DNA from 3 places in the Psychrobacillus sp. FSL K6-1267 genome. Region 2 is predicted to be linked to each of the others. Evidence: predicted binding sites of a transcription regulator. Region 2 holds the regulator's gene; each other region holds the start of a gene.
What was found. Region 2 encodes Rex, which represses fermentation and respiration genes when NADH is low (regulators of the CRP and FNR family bind a similar motif). Its sites were predicted from a motif close to TTGTGAAATATTTCACAA; they were not measured.

Region 1 (8,289 bases), 600 kb from region 2:
TTACGTAGCCTTGGCTCCGCTTTTCCTCTACTAATCTTTTCATCAGCTTACTTCCGTTATCAAAAAGTTTAAGCTGGATTTCTTCGGACTCTTTGCTGACTCCAATAACTCCATATTCGACGCAAATTCTCTTCTGATGCTTCCACACTTTCCAATAATGCGTTTCATGAGCTAACTTTTTGGACAGTTCATACATATAATAAAAACTCCTTTGTTTAATTATTATATTATTAATAATATTATAATTATATCTCATTTTGATAGTTTGTCGCTTTAAATACCCTTATACTAAAAGGACAGAAGAACAATTGTGTTCATTATGTAAAATTTATTCCAGTATCTAACCATTGCTTAACAATTAGTCTTTGGATTGGTATGTATTTGCGCTTATGTAGTTTCCGTCTTCCTGTAGTAAAGAGACACTGCTTTCGTTTAATAGCTTCTGTTCAAGTAAAATCTTTTGTATTGCTACAATACCTAAATCTTCATCTACTACGAAGAAATAAATGGTAGCTCCGCTTTCATTGATTGTGATACCTTCCGTATAGCCTATACCTGTAGACAATAAACTATCATTTATCTTATCTTGTAAATCATAGCTTGCCTGTCTAAAAGTCTCATATTCTGCTGCATCTTCACGATACGCAATGTCCACCTTTATTTCCTTATCCTCATGGCATTGGACAAATCCTTGATTTTCTTTCTCCTCTACTAACCGTTTCATTAATTTATTGCCTCTTTCAAATAAACTTAGCGGTTGCTCCTCACTTTTATGCTCACTCCTAGTACTCCATAGGTAAAATGTAGACTTCTTCCGGATTTCCACACCTCCCAGTAGTGTGTTTCATTAGGCAACTTTTTAAGCAGCTTATACATACTTCTCCCCCTAATCTAATTACGTATGTTAATTATATCTAACTTTCGGTATGGTTGTGGAATTCTTCTTTACAGTTTCTCTTTGTACAAGCATCATACAATCTAACTTTTTTAAATAAATTGGCTATGTTAAGGGCTGGGGTTGATTTTTCGTGAGGTGATTTTATTTGTGAAATGTTACACTTAAACGAACGTCTCAGGTTAGTTTAAATTGGTATTTTTTGAAGATGACGGATTATCTGTTGGAGGTATAAAAATGAAAGAAAAAAAGTTTGACATTTTAATGATATTTCAATTAATTTTTGCAGTCCTTGGTATGTTAGTTGGTATTTACAGTAAGGTTACGGAAAATTACAACTTACTACCATTGATGTTAATACTTCTAAGTGTAACGTTACTAATAATGGGAATACGAGAATATAAAAGAACTAAGAGTTTATTGTGGGGCATCTTTATTTTGTGCACTTCTTTATACATTTTAATCTCTGCGGTTGAAGGCATTATGATAAATTAAATAGAAGTAATATTTAACTTAAAAAACATTCAATATCTGTATTATAGTTTCTTTAATCTTGGAGGTTGGCTGGTTCTAGATACTTGCGGGATATGCAAAATTTTATTTTTTTGGCAATAAAAGAACCCACTTTTTCAAGTTTGTATTCCCTTTGCGCTTAATAGAATTATAGACATAGGTTGTATTTTTACTAACGATGCAGGTTAGTTGATTAAGGAATGGTAAAATTGAAGAAATAAAATGAGGTGTGGCAATGCTTTTAAATGACTATATTAATGAAAATTACCCTAACTTAAACCTTAGACCACCATTGTTTTATAACTGGGAAATTGGCATACGGTTCAAATTAGGGGTAGAGTGGGATGGAGAATACAATTTCGAAAACAGTACTTATGTTCAGGGGTTATATAAAAGGGCTGTCATGTTATTTGAATCCTTGCATTCACAAGACGAGGAGATTTTTGTTGTAGTAGATGTAGACGATTTTGGAAATGGAAAAACCTTTAAGCACAAAGCAAGGATTTTTTCTCCCTATGTCTATGAAAAATCAATCTTATATAAATTGAAGCATGCAGAAATACCTTATGTTTTCCCAGAAGATGATGAAGACGGGAAATGTAAAACACATAGGTTTACTCTTAAATGCAAGGCATCTGATATGAAATATATTTCATTGTTAAAGGCAGTATGCAATCAGGATTTAGGAATCCAACCAAGTATTTTTCATAGGATATATTTTATAAATATCAAAAGGAAAACCATTTTTCACGTGTACGATGATAGAGGATGTGATTTGATTGCTACCTTCCCTGAATCTATACGAGACATTTATAGCACATACAATGATTGGATATTAGATTACGACAAAGATGAAATAGATAAAGTATTTAAATAAGAAGTGCAGGTTTGTTTGAAAAAAGGAGGCGAAGTGATAAGTGGAGCAAGTAAATAGGTTTTTACGTTCTCTTATCTTTAATAAATACGATGAATTTGCAAATGCTTTGGGCTACACAAATTGGAAAGTTGCCGAAGAAAACACGTTCTATATTTATCGCCTAGAGGAAGACGCAGGTTGGTATGCAACAGAACTTCCAAGTAATAAGTGGGCAGTTTGGAATGATGAAGGACAACCCCCGTACTCTATGAGTGAATTTGCAACATGGTCCGAAGCAATTGGACAACTTCGAAAGTCATTTGTGGGAAAAGGATTACCAGAGGAATACTGGCAGCCCGAAGGATTTAAAGATAATGAGAATGTGTTTATGAAAGAACCTGACAGAGAAAAAAAGATGTAAAAAGAGAATTGCTTTATTCAACTCCCATGAAAATTAAAAAATGCCCAAAATATACAAGTTTACATACCAAAAGAGACTCAGAAATTGCTTTTTAAAAAAAGCTGAGCCTTCAGAATGTTTATATTAAGTTAGCCAGCCATAGCATCCTATACCCGTTTTTCACATTTTCATTCTCTGTGGTGTAGCGCTTGTTTTCCGCTACATGGATGGCTAACTGGTGCTTTAGTAAAAAAGGAAATCAAATTAATATGCTCTTGGCGAAAATATCCAAGGTCATTTTTTATTTGTATATTAAATCAACCCTCACCTTTAACATAGCCAATAAATATTAGAATTTTAAAAAGAGCGACCGTCATATAGACGGTTTGCTCTTTTCATTTTAGTTATCTTGACTAAGTGATTCTTGTGCAAGTGTTGCTAGCTCTTGTGCCTTAGAGCTAATTTCTTGAATAGTTGCAGAAAATTCTTGAATGGAACCGGATTGGTTGTCAGTCAATGTATTTACCTCTGAGAAAGCTTGGTTCAACGTTAACAGAAGCCCTTGAATGTTTTTTGTTATGTCATTAATCTGATTTACATTTTCCTTCGAATTGGTTGCTAGCTTACGTATTTCATTCGCTACAACGGAAAAGCCCTTCCCTACATCCCCTGCTCTAGCCGCTTCAATCGCTGCATTTAAACCAAGCAGATTACTTTGGTCTGATATTCCCTTAACTACAGAAGAAATTTCACCGATTTGCTCTGCACTTGAGCTTACGGCTTTCATTTGAGACGTAATATCTGTCACTCGATCAGCAAGTGAAGTCACCGATTCACTTATATCTTCAATGCCTGCTGCTGTTTGCTCCACAATTACAGAAAAGCTTTCAGCCATTTCAAATAGCTTGTTTGCCTTTTCCAAGCTTGTTCCGATTCCTACACCGCCTATTACATTACCCTCATCATCATGAAGAGGTAGTGCACGAGCTATTAACGGAAATCCGAATAGCTCCTTCGGAAGGACTGCCGATAAAGGAGAATCGGTTCTAATCGCATTTGTTACGATATCCCCTTCCATTAATGGATCACCTGGGTTTACATTTAAAGCAAACGTTTTACCTGGTATATTAATGATCAGCTTCTCCGTATCGTAAATTCCAACAGTTATATCGTCCTGGACAAGCTCATTAAGCAATGGAGCAACTTTAACAAATGCTTTTATTAAATCATGTTCTGCCATCAATTTTCACTCTTTCTATTAATATGGTAGGTTTCTTTGACCGTAGTTCACTGAAATCCATTTTAATGTTGTAAATTCATCTAAGCTCCATTGGCCATTTAAGCGACCTAAGCCAGATTGCTTTTCACCACCGAAGGCTACAATCGGTTCATCATTAATCGTTAAATCATTAACATGAATCATCCCTGTGTGTACCTTCTTAGCCATTTCCACTCCTCGTTCTAGATTAGATGTATGAATAGCTCCACTTAGTCCAAAACGAGTATTGTTAGCAATATCAATTGCCTCTTCTTCTGTATCAAAAGGAATAACACATACTACTGGTCCGAAAAGCTCTTCCTGAGAAACACTCATGTCAGTCGTAACATCTGTTAAAATGGTTGGCTCTAGCAATCTTCCAGTAACATTCCCTTTAAGGTAAGGTGTAGCACCTTCTTCAATCCCTTTTTCGATCAAGGCTTGCAGGGTTTGGGCTTGGCGATCATTGATAACTGGCCCAATGATTGTTTCAGGATTTAATGGATCACCGACTTTAAGAGAAGAAACCTTTTGTGCATATTTTTCAATGAACTCTTTATAAATAGATCGTTGAACAAGAATTCTATTTGCTGACATACAAATTTGTCCTTGATGGGTAAATCTACTGAAAGTAGCAGCATTCACAGCATACTCGAGGTCAGCATCCTCTAAAATAATAAAAGCACTGTTGCCGCCTAGCTCAAGTAATGGCTTTTTGAAGTTTTTAATAGCTACCTGACCAATATAGCTTCCTACTTGTGTAGATCCAGTGAAGGAGATAATTCTTGGAATTGGGTGCTCCACAAATGCATCGCCAATTTCTTTGATATCTGTAACAACGACATTTATTAATCCTTTCGGTACTCCTGCTTCTTCAAAGATTTTTCCGATTAGCGTTCCGCCCATAATAGGTGTGTCATCATGAGGTTTTAATACGACACCATTTCCAGCTCCTAGTGCAGGTGCAACAGATTTCATCGATAAGAAGAATGGGAAGTTAAATGGGCTAATAACTCCTACAACGCCTGCAGGAATTCGGTATAGTCTATTTTCCACGTCATCTATTGTAGAAGGTAGAATTTTCCCTTCCATTCTTAATGGGAAGGTAGCTGCCTCTTTAATGATGTTTTTAACAAGACCAATTTCGAATGCTGCCTTCAGTCTAGTACCACCTAATTCTTCCATAATAATAGAGGTGATTTCTTCCTCATGCTCTTCCATATATTTTACTGCATTTTCTAAGATATCACGTTTTTTATAAGGATTTACTTTGTCCCATTCTAGCTTCGCTGCATGTGCAGCCTTATATGCTAAATCTATATCTTCTACATTTGCTAGCTTGTATGTATTAATAGGCTTGTCATTGTAAGGGTTTGTATTATTTAACACGAGACTACTGTTTCCGTCTCTCCATTCACCAGCGATAAATTGTTTGCCTAACATTTCTAAGTTCATCTTTTTAACCTCCAGGATATTATTCTTATTAACTCTTTGATTATCGTCAGGATTAGTAAAATCTTTACTGAAATAGAAATGTATTGTGAATAATTTATCTAATAGTTACTGAAAAGTTTTAAAAATAGTCCCATACACCCATTCGATTCTTTCAGACAAACAAACATTATTACCTAATCTAATATATAAGAATAGCGCAAGAGTTATATCTGAGTTACTAAGAACTATTAATATAGATGGCTGATTTTCGCTTTAGGCGGTCGCTTTCCGTGGGGTGAGCGATAAGCCATCACCGTCGCTTACGCGTCGTTTGTGATGTCTTATCTGTCTCACTCATCCCACTGGAGTCGCCGCCTGACGCTTCAATCACAGGTGGAGGATGAATTAGATAAGTTAGAATGAAAAAAATTATACCGTTATATTTAGCTATTAAATCGAATTAATTTACACTTAAATTTTGAATATAGATGGTAGATTTCCGCTCTAGGCGGTCGCTTTCCGTGGGGTGCGCGATAAGTCATCACCGCCGCTTGCGCGTCGTTTGTGATGTCTCATCTGTCTCACTCATCCCACTGGAGTCGCCGCCTGTCGCTTCAATCACAGGTGGAGGGTGAATTAGATAAGTTAGAATGAAAAAAATTATACCGTTATATTTAGCTATTAAATCGAATTAATTTACACTTAAATTTTGAATATAGATGGTAGATTTCCGCTTTAGGCGGTCGCTTCAATAATAGGTAGAGGGTGAATTAGATAAGTTAGAATGAAAAAAATTATACCGTTATATTTAGCCATTAAATCGAATTAATTTATACTTAAATTTTGAATATAGATGATAGATTTCCGCTCTAGGCGGTCGCTTTCCATGGGGTGAGCGATGAGCCATCACCGCCGCTTGCGCGTCGTTTGTGATGTCTCATCTGTCTCACTCATCCCACTGGAGTCGCCGCCTGTCACTTCAATCAACAGGATAAAATATTATTTAGAATTCCATTAGCTTGCTATGTAGATATAACTTTGTTAATGGCATATTTAGAATTTTATTTATTTTGTGTTCCTCCGTTAGTTATTAATGCTTGTTCTGCTAACCTCAATATGGCTACCAATTTATGTCCTTTCTATCTCCAATAAGACATCCTACAGATATCTAATTCTTCGTTTTAGAGCCTTTCCAAGATGGAAAATGAACAACATTACTTGAAAACTGCTCAAACAAAAAGTACAAAAATACCAATTAAGCCCATAATTATGAACGAAGTTGACACTTTCTTAAATATTTCACAATTGTGTTAAAGAACGTTCAAATCTTCTTGAACAATTCGTGAAGTCCGGTTTTTATATTCGTTTTTTTGAAGGCATGGTAATAAGATAGAGGCACAGAGAGGAATTCTTTGAAAGCAACACTAGTTACCTTAGCTTTTTATAATAGATTGGAAAGGGGTACAACGATGAAATTAAAATTGAAGTGGGCTCTCTTGACGATGGTTTTCACTATTGTCACTGTGTTAACAGGATGCGAGCCATTACTTGTTTTAGACCCTAAAGGCCCTCAAGCCGAGGCACAGGCAAATGATATTATGTTATCTATTTTCCTAATGTCGGGGATTGTGATTGTCGTTTTAGCTATCTTAGTTTTTGTGTTAATAAAATACCGTGCTTCTAAACAAAGCGAGGATTACGAGCCACCTCATATAGAAGGAAGTCCGATTGTGGAAGCAATTTGTATCGGTATTCCTATTATAATAGTTATTTTTCTTTCAATCGTTTCAGTTAGAAGTAACTATATTGTAGAGTCGACGCCTCAAGGCTATGAGGATCAGGAACCATTAATCATTTATGCATCTTCCTCTAACTGGAAATGGCATTTTAGTTATCCTGAACAAGGTATTGAAACGGTTAACTACTTATATATCCCAGCTAATCGTGCGATTGAGTTTAAACTATACTCCCACGGACCAATTACTAGCTTTTGGATTCCACAGCTAGGCGGGCAAAAGTATGCGATGTCTGATATGGTGACTACGTTACACTTAGCTGCCGATGTTGAAGGCGAGTTCATGGGCAGAAATGCGAACTTCAGTGGATCTGGATTTGCAGAAAACGTCTTTGATGTTACCTCTATGTCTAATGCCGATTTTGAAGATTGGGTAGAGGAAGTACATGAAACTGCACCTGCTCTTACAGAAGAGAAGTTTGAGGAATTATTAGAACCAGGTCATCTTGGCCGTTCAACTTATACAGGAACACATTTAGAATTCTCACCTGCTCCTAGTCATGACCATGGCGATAATGCAGAGGAATCTGAACACGAGCACCATGAATCAACTGATAAGGATGAGAAGTCCGATCATGAGAATCATGGACAAACTAATGAAACTGAGGAATCAGATCATTCTCAGCATTAATTGAAGGATTACAAGATTACTATAGTAAAAGCTATAGATTCCTGAAAGGAGAAACAAAAGTATGGATTTCTTTGATCGCTTTGCCGTACCACATCCAAGCTTTTTGATATATGCATCCATGGTCGGAATTGGCCTTACGATGGTTGCAATAGTTTTAGGTATTACCTACTTTAAGAAATGGGGATACCTCTGGCGTGAATGGATTACTACAGTAGACCATAAGCGTATTGGTATTATGTACTTGCTTACAGCATTATTGATGCTGTTCCGTGGTGGCGTTGACGCCATTATGATGCGCTATCAGCTTTCGATGCCAGAAAACACATTTTTAGATTCACAGCATTATAATGAAGTCTTCTCCACTCATGGAGTAGTAATGATTTTATTTATGGCAATGCCGTTTATCATCTTTTTCTTTAACTATGTTATTCCATTACAAATTGGAGCAAGAGATGTAGCGTTTCCACGTTTAAATGCACTTAGCTTCTGGCTGTTCTTTATGGGTAT
Region 2 (8,289 bases):
CGTCCCGGTGCCCGAATCAGGTACAGAAGAGAGTTTATTGCGTCTACTGGAGCGAGACAATAAGCGGCATTAGTATTACAGCCAGCAAATGATGACTAAATCTCAACGTCTATTCCAAAAAACCTGCCGTTACTTATGACACTTTCTCCATAAAAGACTAGGAAAACTCCTTTTAAAGCATACTAATACAATACCTATATCTTTTGTTTCCTTAAAGAAAATAGTTACACTTCTTATTGAGGAGCCAATCATAAATTTAGTGACTATAGCATACAGAAGGCTCTCGTGACTTTCTCGACAGCCTTTTAGCTATGATCATGATTCTATTGGTTACTTGTTTGTTTTTCTTTACTCCCACCAATGATTCTGTGCACTGAACCCAACGTCCAATAGTTTAGCGTTCCCAGAAACGGTAATCGTAATTTCGTTTACATTAATATATGGTCTACTTGTTTCAGGATTTACCACGTAAAAAAATGAAATGATTATATGTTCTGCCTCTTTATAATAGAGTTATTTGGTTTCCATCTACCACTATAGTAACTTCTCCCTTGGAACTACCCTTGTCTGGCATCCCAACATAAGAATATAACGTCTCATTTTCCTTGTTCCCCAAGATGTAAGTGTATGATTTGCTTTTACCATCTTCACTAGTATACACGTTCATTTTGGGTTCTATTTTCTTCCCAGCTACAGTGAAACTTGAAAGATTTCCAGTCATAGGCATGATTTCATTCATTTCATTCACATCGTGTAATGCTTGTATCGGACTTTCTCTTTTCTCTATAACATAATTAATAGTTTCCGAGATCACGATTACTCCAACTAGAAGAACACCGGCGCTCAAGAGGAAGGATGTCGATTTCTTAAATCATAAAGAAAAGTCATTGTCGATGAAGATGTCATCAATACCTTGACGGAACATAAAAAAGTTCTAGAGGGAGTCATTAATCGGTTAGATGATCCTTACTAACACCGCATAGCTAAGACATACCCATACATCGCTACTTGCCGAGGTACGTGTGTCACTAGAACAAATTATGGGTCGTCTCGGTCATACTGACAATCAAAAATATCTATCTCCATGTCACCCGAAAAATGAAAAAAGAAGCCTCTCAAAAGTTCGCTGAACTCATGAGAAGCCTCCGTTAATTTACATCTATGTTAGCAAAATGCTAGCATTTCACTCTCACCTTACATACAAACCCATACATATCAAGGGTTGAAGCGGCTTATTACATCATGCCGCCCATTCCGCCCATGTCAGGCATACCCATGCCGACAGCGCCTGCTGGTTCTGGGATGTCTGCTACTACTGCTTCTGTAGTTAAGAATAGAGAAGCTACAGATGCAGCGTTTTGTAGAGCTGAACGAGTTACTTTAGTTGGATCTACGATACCTGCGTCGATCATGTTCACCCATTCGCCAGTTGCTGCGTTGAAGCCCATGCCGATGTCTTCGCGTTTTAGACGATCTACTACGATAGATCCTTCTAAACCAGCGTTGTTAGCGATTTGACGAACTGGCTCTTCTAATGCACGAAGTACGATACGAATACCAGTTGCTACGTCGCCTTCTTTTGTTTCTGCAAGCTCAGCTACTTTGTTGTATACGTTTACTAGTGCAGTACCACCACCAGATACGATACCTTCTTCTACAGCTGCGCGAGTTGCGTTAAGTGCATCTTCAATGCGAAGCTTGCGTTCTTTTAGTTCAGTTTCTGTTGCTGCTCCTACTTTCACTACAGCTACTCCACCAGCAAGCTTAGCAAGACGCTCTTGAAGTTTTTCTTTATCGAATTCAGAAGTTGTATCTTCTAATTGGCCACGGATTTGAGCAACACGGCTAGCGATGTTTTTTGTATCTCCGTTACCTTCTACGATTGTTGTGTTGTCTTTTGTTACTACTACTTTAGAAGCGCGTCCTAATTGAGTGATGTTCGCAGATTTTAGGTCTAGTCCTAAATCTTCTGTGATTACTTCTGCACCAGTTAGGATAGCTATATCTTCAAGCATTGCTTTACGACGGTCACCGAATCCAGGAGCTTTAACAGCTACTGCATTGAATGTTCCGCGTAATTTGTTTACTACTAGAGTAGCTAATGCTTCCCCTTCTACATCTTCAGCGATAAGTAAAAGTGGTTTGCCTTGTTGAACTACTTGCTCAAGCACTGGTAAGATTTCTTGAATGCTAGAGATTTTTTTGTCTGTGATTAAGATATATGGATTGTCTAGGTTAGCTTCCATTTTATCTGAATCAGTTACCATGTATGGAGAAGCATAACCGCGGTCGAATTGCATACCTTCTACGACATCAAGCTCTGTTGTGAATCCTTTAGATTCTTCGATTGTAATAACTCCATCGTTACCAACGCGCTCCATAGCTTCAGCGATTAGCTCACCAACTTCTTCATCACCAGATGAAATAGCAGCTACTTGAGCGATAGATTCTTTACCTTCGATTTGTTTAGAGATTGCTTTTAGCTCTGTCACAGCAGAAGCTACAGCAAAGTCGATACCTTTACGAATACCAACTGGGTTAGCTCCAGCAGTTACGTTTTTAAGTCCTTCACGAATCATAGATTGTGCAAGAACAGTTGCAGTTGTTGTACCGTCACCAGCGATATCATTAGTTTTAGAAGCAACCTCTGCCACTAATTTCGCACCCATGTTTTCGAATGCATCCTCTAGCTCGATATCTTTTGCGATTGTTACACCATCGTTAGTGATAAGTGGTGAACCAAATTTTTTCTCTAGAACTACGTTACGACCCTTTGGCCCTAAAGTTACTTTTACAGCGTCTGCTAATTTATCTACCCCACGTAGCATTGCGCTACGAGCGTCTTCACTAAATTTAATTTCTTTTGCCATGTTAATATGCCCTCCTAATTTTTCTTTTTAAGTTCTTTTATTAGCCAATTACAGCAAGAATATCGCTTTCGCGTAAGATTAAATAGTCGTGGCCTTCATATTTTACTTCAGTTCCAGCATATTTAGAGAAGATAATACGGTCCCCTTCTGCTACGTCTAATTCAACGCGGTTTCCGTTTTCTAGTACTCGTCCAGTACCTACTGCAACGACTTTACCCTCTTGTGGTTTCTCTTTAGCAGAGTCTGGAAGTACGATGCCAGATGCTGTTTTTTCCTCAGCTTCGATTAATTCGATTACAATACGATCACCTAATGGTCTTAACAAGTGAAACTACCTCCCTAAAATAGTTGAATTTATTTTTATTAGCACTCTCACACTTTGAGTGCTAACACACTTATAATAATAATTAAACTTAGAAGAATTTGCAAGTGAGAACATCATTTTTTTTAATAATTTTTAACGCTCTAATCCTCAGTTGGTTTAAAACCTATGAGGCTTCTAGTTTTTGAAAACGAAGATACTAAAGTTGACTATTAAAGATGATTATAAAATGGCTAAGGAGCGATTTTATTTTAGTTTTCCTTTACAATAAGGCTAAGGCTAGTACATCTTACAAAAGCAAGATTATCTATTTACTATCCTGATTAGTAAACTTATAAAAGCAACTGCTATAAATAGAAAGGATATTTAGATGAAACAACAAAAGACAGGTTTATACATATTAATCACCTACTGTGTGATGCAGCTCTCCGGTGCATTATTTGCTCCACTTCTACTAATAATCTTTAACTATTTCGGCTTAGAAAACGCAAGGTACTTAGCTTCTGGATGGTGGGTTTTCCTTGGAATGGGAATTGCTACAGTTATCACCTTGCTTATGATTCGCCAAGACAAGAATTTTATACGACCTCTAAAAGGGAAGGCATCCGGTCTTCCCGGAGCAATTGGCTGGGGAATTCTTGGCTTTCTCATGGTTTTGTACGGCCAAACATTAGCTGCTAATATTGAAATTAGATTTTTTGGTATAGAAGCTGGTTCTGAAAATACGTCGCAGTTTATGGATCTTGGCAATTCAGTACCTTTTGTCTTTTTCTCCATTGTGCTCTTCGCACCTATTTTAGAGGAGCTTATATTCCGTCGCATCATTTTCGGAACTTTACTGCCTAAAACGAACTTCTTTGTAGCAGCGCTCGTTAGCTCACTGTCCTTTGCCGTCATTCACTTTGAGTTCACACACATACTAATATATGCTGTGTCTGGGTTTATATTCGCTTTCATTTACTATAAAACAAAGCGAATTATCACCTCTATTATTGCCCATATGCTACTTAATGGATTCGTAGTAATTGTTCAACTGTATAATGAAGAGATCGTCAACTTTTTAGAAAAACTTGCTGAGTTGCAGCAATAAGGGGTAATCATAATGACTTTTTCATTTGTAAGTTTTCCTACAATAGAAACAGAAAGAGACTCATCCTTCGAAAAGCAATCGAACGGGATGCAAAGGATATTTTAGAGTTATATTCTAATGAAAACGTAGTACAGCATATGGCAATCGGTCCCTTTACTTCTGTTGAAGATGCAAAGGGCGAAATTAGTTGGTACGAGAAAATTTTTCTCGAACAAACTGGTATGCGCTGGGTAATAGAAGATAAAATAACCCAAAAAGTAATCGGTACTTGTGGTTATTTAAACTATGAGGCTGAGCATAAGCGTATAGAAATTGGCTATGATCTTTCACCTAAAGCTTGGGGAAAGGGAATTATGACGGAGGCGCTTAAGCCCATCATTCGTTTTGCCTTTCATGATATGAACATGAACAAAATTGAAGCTCAAGTTACTTCAGAGAATGATGCCTCCCTTCACCTTTTGAGTAAGCTAGGTTTTCACAAAGATGGAGTCTTAAGACAGCATGAGTTCGAAAAGGGACGCTATATCGATCTTGCTATCTATTCCCTACTAAAAAGCGAATATAAATAGGAAAGCCCTCGACTAGATAATAGTCGAAGGCTTTTTTTCTTAAAAGAAGATTGGTATCAGCGCTCACCTTGCCCCTCGAGGTCAAATGGATAAAAGCACCGGTGGCTGAGGAACTGCCTCCTCGCTTTTCTCCATTTGCTTGTCGGGGCAGACATAGGCGCTTGCGCTTTCTTAGATCTCGTTTCGAATCATGTAGATGAGTGTTTGAAGTTCAACTGAAAGATCAATCGTATGTACGCGAATCTCATCTGGAGTACTTATAGGGACTGGAGTGAAGTTTAAAATCCCTTTTACATTGGAGCCCACTAAAAGATCAGCTACTTCCTGAGCCGCACGACTTGGAAGTGTAAAAATCACTAATTCAATTCCGTATTCCTTTAGCTTTTCCAACATCACACTAGAATGAAATACAGGAATGTCACTAATAATCGTTCCTTCGAGTGGTGCCTTCGTATCGAATGCCACTACAATTCTAGTATTATGGTTTTTTTGAAAGTTATATTTTACAAATGCTGTTCCTAAGCTACCAACACCTATTAGTGCCACCCGTGCCGCTTCATCTTGGTCTAGTGTCTTTCTGAAAAACTCAAGTAGATGAGGTACATCATAGCCGTACCCTTTCTTTCCTAGCGCACCGAAATGAGAAAAATCTCTTCGAATGGTTGCTGAATCTATCTTCATCGCTTCACTTAGCTGTTGGGATGAAACTCTTTTATGATCTGCATTTTGAAAGCTTTGTAAAAATCTATAATATAAAGGAAGTCGTTTCATTGTCGCTTGAGGAATGCGAGGTACATCACGTTTCATAAGTGTCCTCCTATTGTATAAGGCAAATTCATTTTTACACGTTACCTTTCTTTTATTGTAAAGGGAGAACGTTGCAACGACAAGTCCTATCTATTACACTTAGGATAGAATTGAGGTGCAAATTAACGTGATTGTTTTACAAGTAAACCAAGTAACTAAATCCTTTAACGGTGAAGATATATTAACAAACGTAAAGTTAGAAGTTCAAGACCGCGACCGAGTTGCACTGGTTGGGCGTAATGGTGCGGGAAAATCTACTTTACTTAAAATAATTGCTGGAGAAATGTCATACGATTCCGGTGACATTATTATGCCTAAAAATATTAGACTTGGCTATTTAGAGCAGCATGCGGGTCTTGAATCGAAGCTGACGATTTGGGAGGAAATGAAATCCATCTTTAGTCATTTGATTGATTCCGAAAGAGAACTGCGCTCACTAGAAGCACAAATGGCTGACCCTTCTATCTATGAGGATTCAGAAGCCTACGCTAGAGTTGCAGCTACCTATGACGAGCTTCAGCTTGCCTTTAATGAGGCTGGTGGATACCGCTTTGAATCGGATATCCGTTCCATCTTGCATGGTATGCAATTTTTCCCTGAGGATTATGATAAGCCAGTACAAGCATTATCCGGGGGACAAAAAACGAGATTAGCATTAGCTAAAATGCTGTTGAGCAAGCCCGATTTACTTATACTCGATGAGCCTACAAACCATTTAGATATTCAAACACTCAGCTTCCTTGAAAATTATTTGAAAAACTATAGTGGTGCCATTTTGATTGTATCCCATGATCGATATTTCCTAGACCAAGTAGTAAATTTAGTGTATGAGGTTTCACGTCATAACGTTACGAGATACGTAGGTAACTATAGCGCCTATTTAACGCAGAAAGCGAAAAATTATGAGCTCGATAAAAAGAAATATGAGAAGCAGCAGGAGGAAAAAGCAAAGCTAGAGGACTTTGTTAGCCGTAACCTGGCTCGTGCATCTACAACGAAGATGGCACAATCTCGAAGAAAGGTTATTGAGAAGACAGACTGGATGGATGCCCCAGATGGCGATGAAAAATCCGCTAACTTCGGCTTTACCATTGACCGTCCTAGCGGTAATGATGTTCTGCGTTTAGAGGATATTGCTGTAGGTTATCCAAATAAAACCGTTTCCTCTAACATCTCATTTTCCGTTTATAAGCAGGACCGCATCGCTTTGGTTGGACCAAATGGTGTCGGTAAGTCCACTTTGCTAAAAACTATTATGAAGCAGCTCCCTTCGGCTGGTGGTCATATTCAATACGGCACAAATGTGCAATTTGGATACTATGACCAGGAGCAGGCAGCTCTTACTGGCAATAAAACCGTCCTTAAAGAGCTATGGGATGAATGGCCTCTGATGAATGAGAAGGATATACGCAATGTGCTAGGTCGCTTCCTCTTCTCTGGAGACGATGTACAAAAAACTGTGTCTAATCTATCCGGTGGAGAAAAGGCTAGACTTGCACTTGCAAAACTCATGCTATTAAAGTCGAATACACTTGTACTAGATGAGCCTACTAACCATTTAGATCTAGACAGCAAGGAAGTCTTGGAGAATGCATTGCTTGATTTTCCTGGAACGATTATTTTCGTATCACATGACCGTTACTTTATTAATCGAATTGCAACGAAGGTAATTGAACTTTCCTCTGATGATGCCACCCTTTTCTTGGGAGACTATGATTATTATTTAGAGAAAAAGGAAGAGCTCGAGGAAATCGCCATGGAAAATGCAGTGGTTCAAAACACTGTAGTTCAAAAGGTCAATACGTCTACAATTGATAAAGAGGCGAAGAAAAAGGAACGCCAGCTACGTCGTCAAATTGAGGAACTAGAAGGACAGATTCCTTCCATAGATTCAGAAATTGCTTCTATTGAAAAGAAGCTATGTGATCCAGAGATATTCCAGGATCATGAGGCAGTCCAAAAGCTACAAGGCGAATTGGATATACTAAAGGTAAAGCAAGACACAATCTCCAACGAATGGCTGGAGCTACAGGAACAATTAGAAGAGATTACAGGGTAAACCGATTGACTCGGTTTACCTTTTTTTATATGGGGAAAAATAATAATGTCGAACGGTCCGATTTTAGAGAGAAACCGACCAATTTTTGGGGTGAACTGTCCAATTATTTGCTCAAACCGTCCGATTTTTGGAGATTGTTCTGCGCTCCTTCTGAAAGCATATATAATAGCCTTGTTGTATTTTGTCGAACACTGGCATATATATAGGTCAAGTACCTTTTTCAACAAATTCTTTTTCCACATATTTATTAACATCAAAAATACTGTTATATCAATCTATCAACAGGTTTATCCACATTATCCACAGTTTTAAAACAAACTTTTCCACAAGGTGTAAGCATAAATAACCACAATATATTGAAAAAACACAACTTACTAACAAGTTATTCACAGATTGTGCATAAGTACGAATGTTCTCTATTGACAACAGAAATAATACGTGGTAAAAAATCCTCTTTTCTTGTCGAAGAAAAGAGGATTTCATTTAGTTCCAACTATTTAGTTCTAACCCTGGTCTTCCATTCATCGACAAATCTCCCGTTTGCCCTGCTGAGTACTTAGAGCTCCCAGCGG
Region 3 (8,289 bases), 1.7 Mb from region 2:
ATTGGTAGATTCACTAGGAAGAATATAAATAGTGTGAGTGTCATTTGTATTCATTAAGGTACTTTCTTCAAATGCTCCACCCAACCAAAGATGTAAAACCTGTTTGTCTTTATTTTCATTGATTATATCTACAGAATAATCTGGATTGGCTATATTTACGATTCCATTTTCTTTTACCGCGCTTGAAATTATGCTTTTAAATTGCTCAAGTGCATTGTGATCATCAAAAACAATTGATGTACCCTCTTTTATCATTGTAAGGGTAACCACAGAAAATTCTACATCTGTCTCCACTTTTTCATTTTCTTCTAAATACTGCTGAGTACTAGGTTTATTTACAGTGTTTTCTTCGAATTGACAGCCAAAAAGAACGACTGAAGTAAAAACCATTGATAAATAAAGGGCCATTTTCTTCCTCAAATATCAACCATTCCCTTCCAATTTTCTTTATTAGTCAAGTTAGACGTAGCTAATCCCTTATTGTTTCATTTTCTTACGATTTTGAATGAATTTACCTAAACTCCTCCTTATTTTATATCGTTTATAATTTAACCAATGGGTCTCTGAACTAAATTTATTCATGTTTACAGGACAATTCGAATAAGTTGCTATAGCGTTTAAAAACAAGTATTGGAGTTGTTTAATATGAGGTACCGTAAACGAAGAAGGATAAATTATAGTTCAGGCAAAGCATTTTTAAAGTTAATATCTTTTATTTTTTGTCTCATTGCTTTTTTACCAACCAGTTTTCTTTATACAAACGTACATAATGATTCTGAGTGGAATGATTTTAACTTAGGTACATTTAATAATATTTTTCAAAATTCATTTGATCAGCTATTAGTAGTTTCATATGAGATTGATAGTAATAAGATCGATGAAGAGGAACAACTACCGTATATTATTCTAAACACTTATACTGTATTTGGAATACCATATGCAGAGGTAATCGTTACCAGTGAAGGAGCATATATAAACAAAAAATACCTGTTTAAAAAAGAGTGATCTCAAGAGAAGTCGTAAATAGCCATAAAATTATCTAAATACAAATCTTAAGCTTTTCAAAAAATTAAACCTAATAATAAAGAGACCAATCCCCTAGAAGATATGGTCTCTTTATTATTAGTTAGATTTCTCTACATCATTTTCTCGGATCCAGTCACTGTAACTACCTACATACAATTTTACATCCTTATAACCAGCTTCTTTTAAGCTTGCGTATAATGGAGCTGCCGTTACTCCGCTCCCACAGTATGCAATGACAGGCTTATCCTTATTAGAAAGGTTGCTTAGCTGAGATTCCATTAGTTCTTGCTCCAAAAATGCACCATCTCGCTTTAGTTGCTCCCAGTCGTAATTTATTGCTGTTGGAATATGACCTGCTATATGATCAATAGGCTCTATTTCTCCCCGATACCTAGCCGATGAACGAGCATCAATTAACTGTCCGTCCCTTTTTCCATTGGCAATATCTCGCACTTCATCCATAGTTAAATAAATTTCGTCATTCCAAAGTGGAGTCATATTCGACTTGGTATATTGAGTCACTTCATCAGTTATTGGAAGTTGCTGTTTTATCATTTCAAAGCTTTGGCGTATAACTCTTACATTTTTAAACCCTGCCCATTCCAGTAAGAAATAAGCTCTTAATGCAAAAGGAGCTTCCCCTTGATCATAAATAATAATTTTATCATCTAAATTTAAACCTGAGTTTTGTACAAGCTCAATCATTTTTTCCTTAGAAATCATCGGATGTCTACCTTTAAAATCGTCCATATCAGAGAGGTCTTTTTCAAGATCCCAATAAACTGCTCCACTCACATGGCTTTCTTTAAATACTTCATAGCCTGCGGAAGGTTCCCCCAAGATAAAGCGCGTATCAATAAATCTTGAAGACGTTATATCTATTTCTGAAAGCTCTATAAATACCTTTGTCATTTTTCGTTACCTCCAGTATCTAATTTCTTATAGATATCCTTCCACTTAGCTAGTGTTTCTTCCTGCTCCAGTAATCTTCTTTCTGCCTCCAACTGAGTTAAGGATTCATTTAACCATTTTAAGCGAGCATTTTCTACTTCCTTCTCTGCATAGATAGTTAGCCATTTTACTAAACGTTTTTTTTCCTCATCTAAATAAGCAGCTGCCTCAACTTTTGTTTGCTCGGATAGAGCATCTCTTAGTTTTTCTTTTTCATTTTTTTCAAAAAATGACTTAGCACTTTTAAAATATGATTTTACATGAGTATATTTGTCTTTGTCTTTAAAGGGGCCAACAAACTCTAGTAATTCGTAGTCTTCACTTTCATGAGGGCTATAAGTTAAGCTCCCATTCCATTCCTTTAATACTCGCATTTCTTCTTTATCTATTTGAGTCATTTGTTTTTGAATATATTGTAGCAGTCGGAAATTCGTTACACGGACTTCCTGCTCCAGATCAAAACGAATCATTTGAAGTATATCCCTCAATGCTAAGTCCAAAGCCGTAGATGCATTATAATTAGAGAAAATTGAAGGATTATACGCTTCCTTAAAAAATTCGTTGAATCGATAATACACACGTTGTAATACGTAAAAAAGAAGGGATTCCAATTCCTGAACCGCATCTTTAGTTAAAGATACAGACTTGTATTCAGTATAACGATTCCTTATTTTTAGTTCCTGATCGCTAAGCTCAGTAAGTCGTTCTTCTTTTCTTGCTAAGTTAGCCTCCGTTTGTTCTATTAAAGAAAGCAATTTATTTTTTTGTCGATTAGATTCCTCTTCTAATGAAGTTATTGCAATTTGTTTAAGATCTTTTTCCAAAAAATGATGGAATGCTTCTTCAAAATGTTCCATGCCTTGATGAAGTCTTTCTTTGTTTTGCTTTTCTTTTAAAGCTTGAAGACTAGAGACTCCATACACCCTAGGAAATCGAATTCCAAATCGCTGCAGTTCGTCTTTTACGTACTGTTTAACTAAGTTAGCCTCTTCCTCGTTGCTTGCAAGATCAATGGCGTTTATAACGAAAAACATTTTATCTAGTTCAAAGGAATCTTTAACACGACCAAGCTGAATAAGAAATTCTCTATCAGCCTTTGCAAAAGCATGATTAAAGTATGTGACAAAAAGAACGGCATCTGCATTTCGTATATAATCGAACGCAACACCAGTATGTCTAGCATTGATGGAATCTGCACCTGGTGTATCTACTAAAGTGACGCCTAATCTAGTTAACTCACAATCATAATAAAAGTCAATGTAATCAACAAAACAGCTTTTCGATTCCTCAGCCACATAAAGAGAAAATTCTTGATTATCCACATTTAGTATCTCACCTAGATGATTCCGTACATCAGGATATCCTTTGTAGAAAGCATTCACAAATGACTTATGCACTTCTTCTGCAGCTGATTCACTTAAGGCAGAAGGAGCCTTTTCGTATGCATCCTCTAATGAAATAACGTTTTTACCCAATTGTAAAAAGGCAAACTTTACATCAGCGAGTAACTGTTCTTTAGATTTTAAAGTAACATCAGCGGTATTGTGCAGATGTTCTTTAGAAACTGGATGTATTTTATTGATGGCAGCGGTTGTAGGGTTTGGAGAAACCGGCAGAACATCCGCTCCCATTAAGGCATTAGAAAAGCTTGATTTTCCTGCACTAAAAGCACCAAATAGAGCAATTGTAAATTGTTGGTTTTGAACACGCATTGCCTTTTTCTTAATAACAGACGCGGCGTCCTTAAAATCAGGAAGCTCCGATAAAATCTCTCCAATTTTGTTTGCCCTTTGCACTACTTCATCTAAAGGTAATGTAGCACTTTCCTCTAATATCTCTTCCTCTATTAATACAGGGGAAATTACTTCTGTTTCTTCACTAGTTTTATCAACGTACTCTACTATAGAGCGCTCGAAGGACAAGCGTTCTTTCTCCCATTCATCAAGAAGATAATCTCTATCTTTCCTATACTGGATCGAAGGTGTCGATAATTGCTTATCCAAATTTTCTATTTTTTCTTCTATATCAGACACTTTTAATATAGCTTCTTGCTTTTCCTTTAAAACATTCGTTTTATCCTCTAACCGCACATCTAGATTGGATGAATGTAGTTCGATATAATTTGAATTTTCGTCCTTCCATCGGTCAGTTTCCTTCACATAATATCTAATAACTGCATCATTTACTCTATTAGCATAGTTCAGTATTGCATCACCCGTAACACTTGCCCCACTATGCATAGTGTCTGCGATGATTTCCTCAGGTAAAGAAAAGGACATATTATTTATTTCGTTTGCCTTTTCTTCATTTAACAAGCTAACATCCTTTAAAAGACCCTTCATTAAATCTTTTATATGTGTAGTAATATTAGTAGCTACAATTTTATCCAGCATCTGAATTGCTTCAGCTAACCTTCTTTTTCTTTCTTCTTCTGTTTTTTTCTTGCTTCCGATGAAACCAACCTTAAATGACTCCTGCCTACTTTCTGCATATTGTTTTAAAAGGTCACGCATTTCATAAGTCATAATTGAGGCGTTTTCCAATATAGCCTTCCTGCTCGTTTCAAATGTCTTTTTCCACGCACCGCTCTCTTGGAGCTGTATTTGCTTCTCTGAAGTTTCCAGCTGATCTAATATTTCTTCAACATTGCTCCAATCTTCTTCTGTGAGTAAATAACTTAGTTCCTGCTGTAAGTCTTTTTTTTCCTCTTCTAAAAATTTTATATGTTCATCCTTTAGCTTTTTTAGAGTAGCTGATGCTGACCGTAGGAAAAGTTCTTCTTTATGTAGTATAGATTCTTTTACGATCTGCCTAACTTGTTGAAAATCATTATGTACTATTTCTTTGTTTTTTAATGAAGTATAAAAGATATCCTTTGGCTCGACATTCCAAGCATTGAAAGCTGTAGAAACAGATTGTTTATACTCAGTGAAAGATAATTCCTCTTCTCTGTGTTTATCAATCTGATTTACGATTAAATAAATATTTTCATTGTAGTGAAGCAACTGTTTAGTAAATTGAAAATTCAGCTCGGATTGCACATGATTATAATCCATTACATAAAACACGATATCTGCTAGATGTAATGCAGACTCTGTTGATACACGATGTGCATCATCCGTTGAATCCACTCCCGGTGTGTCCATAACTATAATCCCTTTAGGAAGCTCCGAGGTTTGATGTCCAATTTCTATTTGAGAAACTTTACTCCCGTCCTTGGAATATTTTTTTACTTGTCCAATATCATATTCCCCAGAGAATTTGACCGGAGCATCATTTACAAAGTGGACAATAGCAAAATTCTTGTCCGCTTTGCTCACCGTAACTATATTCGCAGAGGTTGGTATAGGACTTGTTGGTAATAGCTGTTCATCTACAAGGGCATTAATCATACTTGATTTACCTGCTGAAAAATGACCTGCAAAAGCAATTGTAAATGTTCCCTTTTCTATTTTTTCTGCAAAAAGTTTTGATTTTGCATATCTCTCTTCATCATTGTTTTGTTTAAAAATTGTCGCTAGTAAAGCATTCGATTCTTTGATTTTCTGTAATTCCTCTAATGGATTCATGTGAAATTTATTTCCCCTTTTTATTCTTTAAACAATATGTATATCATATCAGAAAATATAAAAAAAGATGACTTTATTGTTCACAAAGTCATCACTGTACTACTATTATTTTGTTTGCGGTGTAATAGAATTTAAAATGTGTTTTGTTATTACGCTGTATATAACTACAGTCGATCCAATTAATATAAATACCATGACAATCTCCCTCTCAACTGAACTTGATATTCATTCTCATTTAGATGTTATCACATTTTTCAACAATTGACTACAAAATATATTCTTTTTAACTAGACAATATGATAAAATTGATTCATCTTTACTATTAGGAGGGGATAAAATGGGTAATTCCAAGCATATTAAAACACTTTTAAATGGTACCATTCAATCATTAAAGTCTGTTATTCCTCTTAACCTTAGTTTTAAGTCTCCCACACTAATGATTCAACCATTTGATCAGGAAGAGATGGGCGTTCTCATTGGAATTGTTGGAGACATTAAGGGAAGAATTATTGTTGATGCATCCTCCCAATTCTTCTCCTCCGTTGGCGCCTCTATGTTCGGCATGCCTCTCGAGGGCGAAATGCTCGAATCTTTTACTGGTGAACTCGGGAATATGATTGCAGGCAACTTGTGTACTACTGTTGCCCAAGAAGGTTTAGAGATTGATATTACACCGCCAACTGTCATTGTTGGCAAGAGTAAACTATTTGGTTTTCATCATGCCTTTCGCTTGCCTGTAGAAACCGAAGACATAGGCCTTATGACTATTATTCTTACAATAGACGAGGACTAACTATCAATAAGAATACATATAAAACTTAGAATCCTTTTAAATAAAGGATTCTTTTTTATTTGGCAATCCCTAAGGACCTTGAGCTAATTTAAAGGATAAGATCTTTAGCTAGCACTCTATTTCTCAAGAGTCTGAACTGCAACTATCTTCACTAATCTCCCTTCCACTTCTATGACTTTTAATTTATTTCACATTATCTTCACATAATACCTTTGTATGTGTGAGAAATATCACATCACACATAATTATTTAAATTTATGATGTAGCTATAGATAAAAAGAAGAATATTTTGGAGGTGTACGACTGATGTCCAAAAAACACAATAAAGAACCAGAACTTAAGGGCACGTTAATATCTGTTAGCGTAGTGGGGATCTTTATATTAGTAACTTGGTTTCTGGCATTCTATTTATTTATTGACAGATTTTAAATCATTGGAGGTTAAAGGTTATGCATATTCACAAGTATGAAAAATGGTGGATAACATTCGGGGTAGGGTCTTTGGTTTTATTCTTAATTATAGTTGGCTTTAGCGCATTTCATTACGGTTCTCATCCACCTAGTGCAAAAGTATATATTGATCCTGAGCGAGTAGATGAAATTGCTCCTTTTAATAATCCTGGAGTTCATAAGGTCGAAGGTAAGGAATGGGATTACGAGGTAGTAGTCGTTGCTTCTGCTTTCTTCTATAATCCACAAGAATTTGAAGTACCACTCGGGTCGACTGTTAAATTTATCGCAACAACAAAAGACGTAATTCATGGCTTTCAAATAGTAGGTACGAATATTAATATGATGCTAGAACCTGGCTACGTTTCAGAATACGTAACAACAGTAGATAAAGCTGGAGAGTATTTAATATTATGTAACGAATATTGTGGCATAGGACACACTTCTATGACATCGAAGTTAAAGGTGGTTGAGTAACATGGCAACAATAACAGAAAAAGCACAAAGCTTTGTGAAGGTAGATCGTCGTGATGGCAAGCTCGCAATGGCTCACATCCATGTAGCATTCGTTGCACTTTTAATCGGAGGACTTTGTGGGCTATTACAAACACTTGTACGGTCTGGACAATTTACTCTTCCTTGGGGAATCGGATACTATCAATTATTAACGGTTCATGGGGTTTTATTAGCACTTATTTTAACAACTTATTTTATCTTTGGTTTCCAAATTGCTGCTGTAAGCCGCACTGCCGGCACATTGACAGATAAGCAAAGAATGCTTGGCTGGATTGGGTTCTGGACAATGACAATCGGAACAACTGCTGCTGCAGTAATGGTTTTATTAAATGAAGCATCTGTTCTGTACACTTTCTATGCACCCCTACAAGCACATTGGATTTTCTATGTGGGATTGGCACTAGTAGTCGTAGGCTCTTGGATAGGTGGAGCTGGCCTTATAATGAAATATAGAGAATGGCGCAAAGCTAATCCTGGAGAACCAAGTCCATTATTAACTTTTATGGTAATCGTAAACTTAACTATGTGGATCATTTGTTCACTTGGTGTTGCAGTTGAGGTAGTTTTCCAATTGATTCCTTGGTCATTAGGCTGGGTAGATAAGATTGATATTCTACTTTCTCGTACACTTTTCTGGTATTTTGGTCACCCATTAGTATATTTCTGGCTATTACCTGCTTATATGGTTTGGTACGTAATCATTCCTAAAATTATCGGCGGGAAAATTTATTCGGATGCACTTGCAAGACTTTCCTTTATGCTTTTCTTGATTTTCTCTATTCCTGTTGGGTTCCATCACCAATTGACAGAGCCTGGTATTGATTCTTTTTGGAAATACTTGCAAGTAATTTTGACAATGATGGTTGTTATACCTTCCCTTCTAACTGCTTTCTCCATGTTCGCTACATTTGAAATTCGCGGAAGACAGCTTGGAGGAAAAGGTTTATTTGGATGGTTTAAAAAGCTTCCATGGAAGGATGCTCGA

Region 1: the regulator Rex is predicted to act here: its motif matches at 6,644-6,661, upstream of qoxA (cytochrome aa3 quinol oxidase subunit II).
Region 3: the regulator Rex is predicted to act here: its motif matches at 6,558-6,575, upstream of MHB55_RS09180 (cytochrome c oxidase subunit 2A).

Annotation. Positions count from the first base shown of each region.
Region 1 is NZ_JBBOOR010000001.1:2,979,402-2,987,690, forward strand. It holds gene MHB55_RS15355 (hypothetical protein) at 1-196, opposite strand, end outside; gene MHB55_RS15360 (hypothetical protein) at 359-724, opposite strand; gene MHB55_RS15365 (DUF3953 domain-containing protein) at 1,133-1,390, shown strand; gene MHB55_RS15370 (DUF3885 domain-containing protein) at 1,644-2,285, shown strand; gene MHB55_RS15375 (hypothetical protein) at 2,326-2,685, shown strand; gene MHB55_RS15380 (methyl-accepting chemotaxis protein) at 3,065-3,904, opposite strand; gene MHB55_RS15385 (aldehyde dehydrogenase family protein) at 3,923-5,377, opposite strand; gene qoxA (cytochrome aa3 quinol oxidase subunit II) at 6,826-7,782, shown strand; gene qoxB (cytochrome aa3 quinol oxidase subunit I) at 7,844-8,289, shown strand, end outside.
Region 2 is NZ_JBBOOR010000001.1:3,576,151-3,584,439, forward strand. It holds gene MHB55_RS18300 (helix-turn-helix transcriptional regulator) at 1-73, shown strand, start outside; gene MHB55_RS18305 (hypothetical protein) at 503-814, opposite strand; partial or broken gene MHB55_RS22310 (hypothetical protein) at 970-1,152, shown strand; gene groL (chaperonin GroEL) at 1,236-2,870, opposite strand; gene groES (co-chaperone GroES) at 2,911-3,195, opposite strand; gene MHB55_RS18320 (CPBP family intramembrane glutamic endopeptidase) at 3,563-4,282, shown strand; gene MHB55_RS18325 (GNAT family N-acetyltransferase) at 4,381-4,851, shown strand; gene MHB55_RS18330 (redox-sensing transcriptional repressor Rex) at 5,023-5,658, opposite strand; gene MHB55_RS18335 (ABC-F family ATP-binding cassette domain-containing protein) at 5,786-7,717, shown strand; gene tsaD (tRNA (adenosine(37)-N6)-threonylcarbamoyltransferase complex transferase subunit TsaD) at 8,201-8,289, opposite strand, start outside.
Region 3 is NZ_JBBOOR010000001.1:1,836,637-1,844,925, reverse strand. It holds gene MHB55_RS09205 (hypothetical protein) at 1-420, opposite strand, end outside; gene MHB55_RS09200 (hypothetical protein) at 646-1,005, shown strand; gene MHB55_RS09195 (sulfurtransferase) at 1,123-1,938, opposite strand; gene MHB55_RS09190 (dynamin family protein) at 1,935-5,546, opposite strand; gene MHB55_RS09185 (chemotaxis protein CheX) at 5,884-6,339, shown strand; gene MHB55_RS09180 (cytochrome c oxidase subunit 2A) at 6,646-6,768, shown strand; gene MHB55_RS09175 (cytochrome c oxidase subunit II) at 6,789-7,265, shown strand; gene MHB55_RS09170 (b(o/a)3-type cytochrome-c oxidase subunit 1) at 7,267-8,289, shown strand, end outside.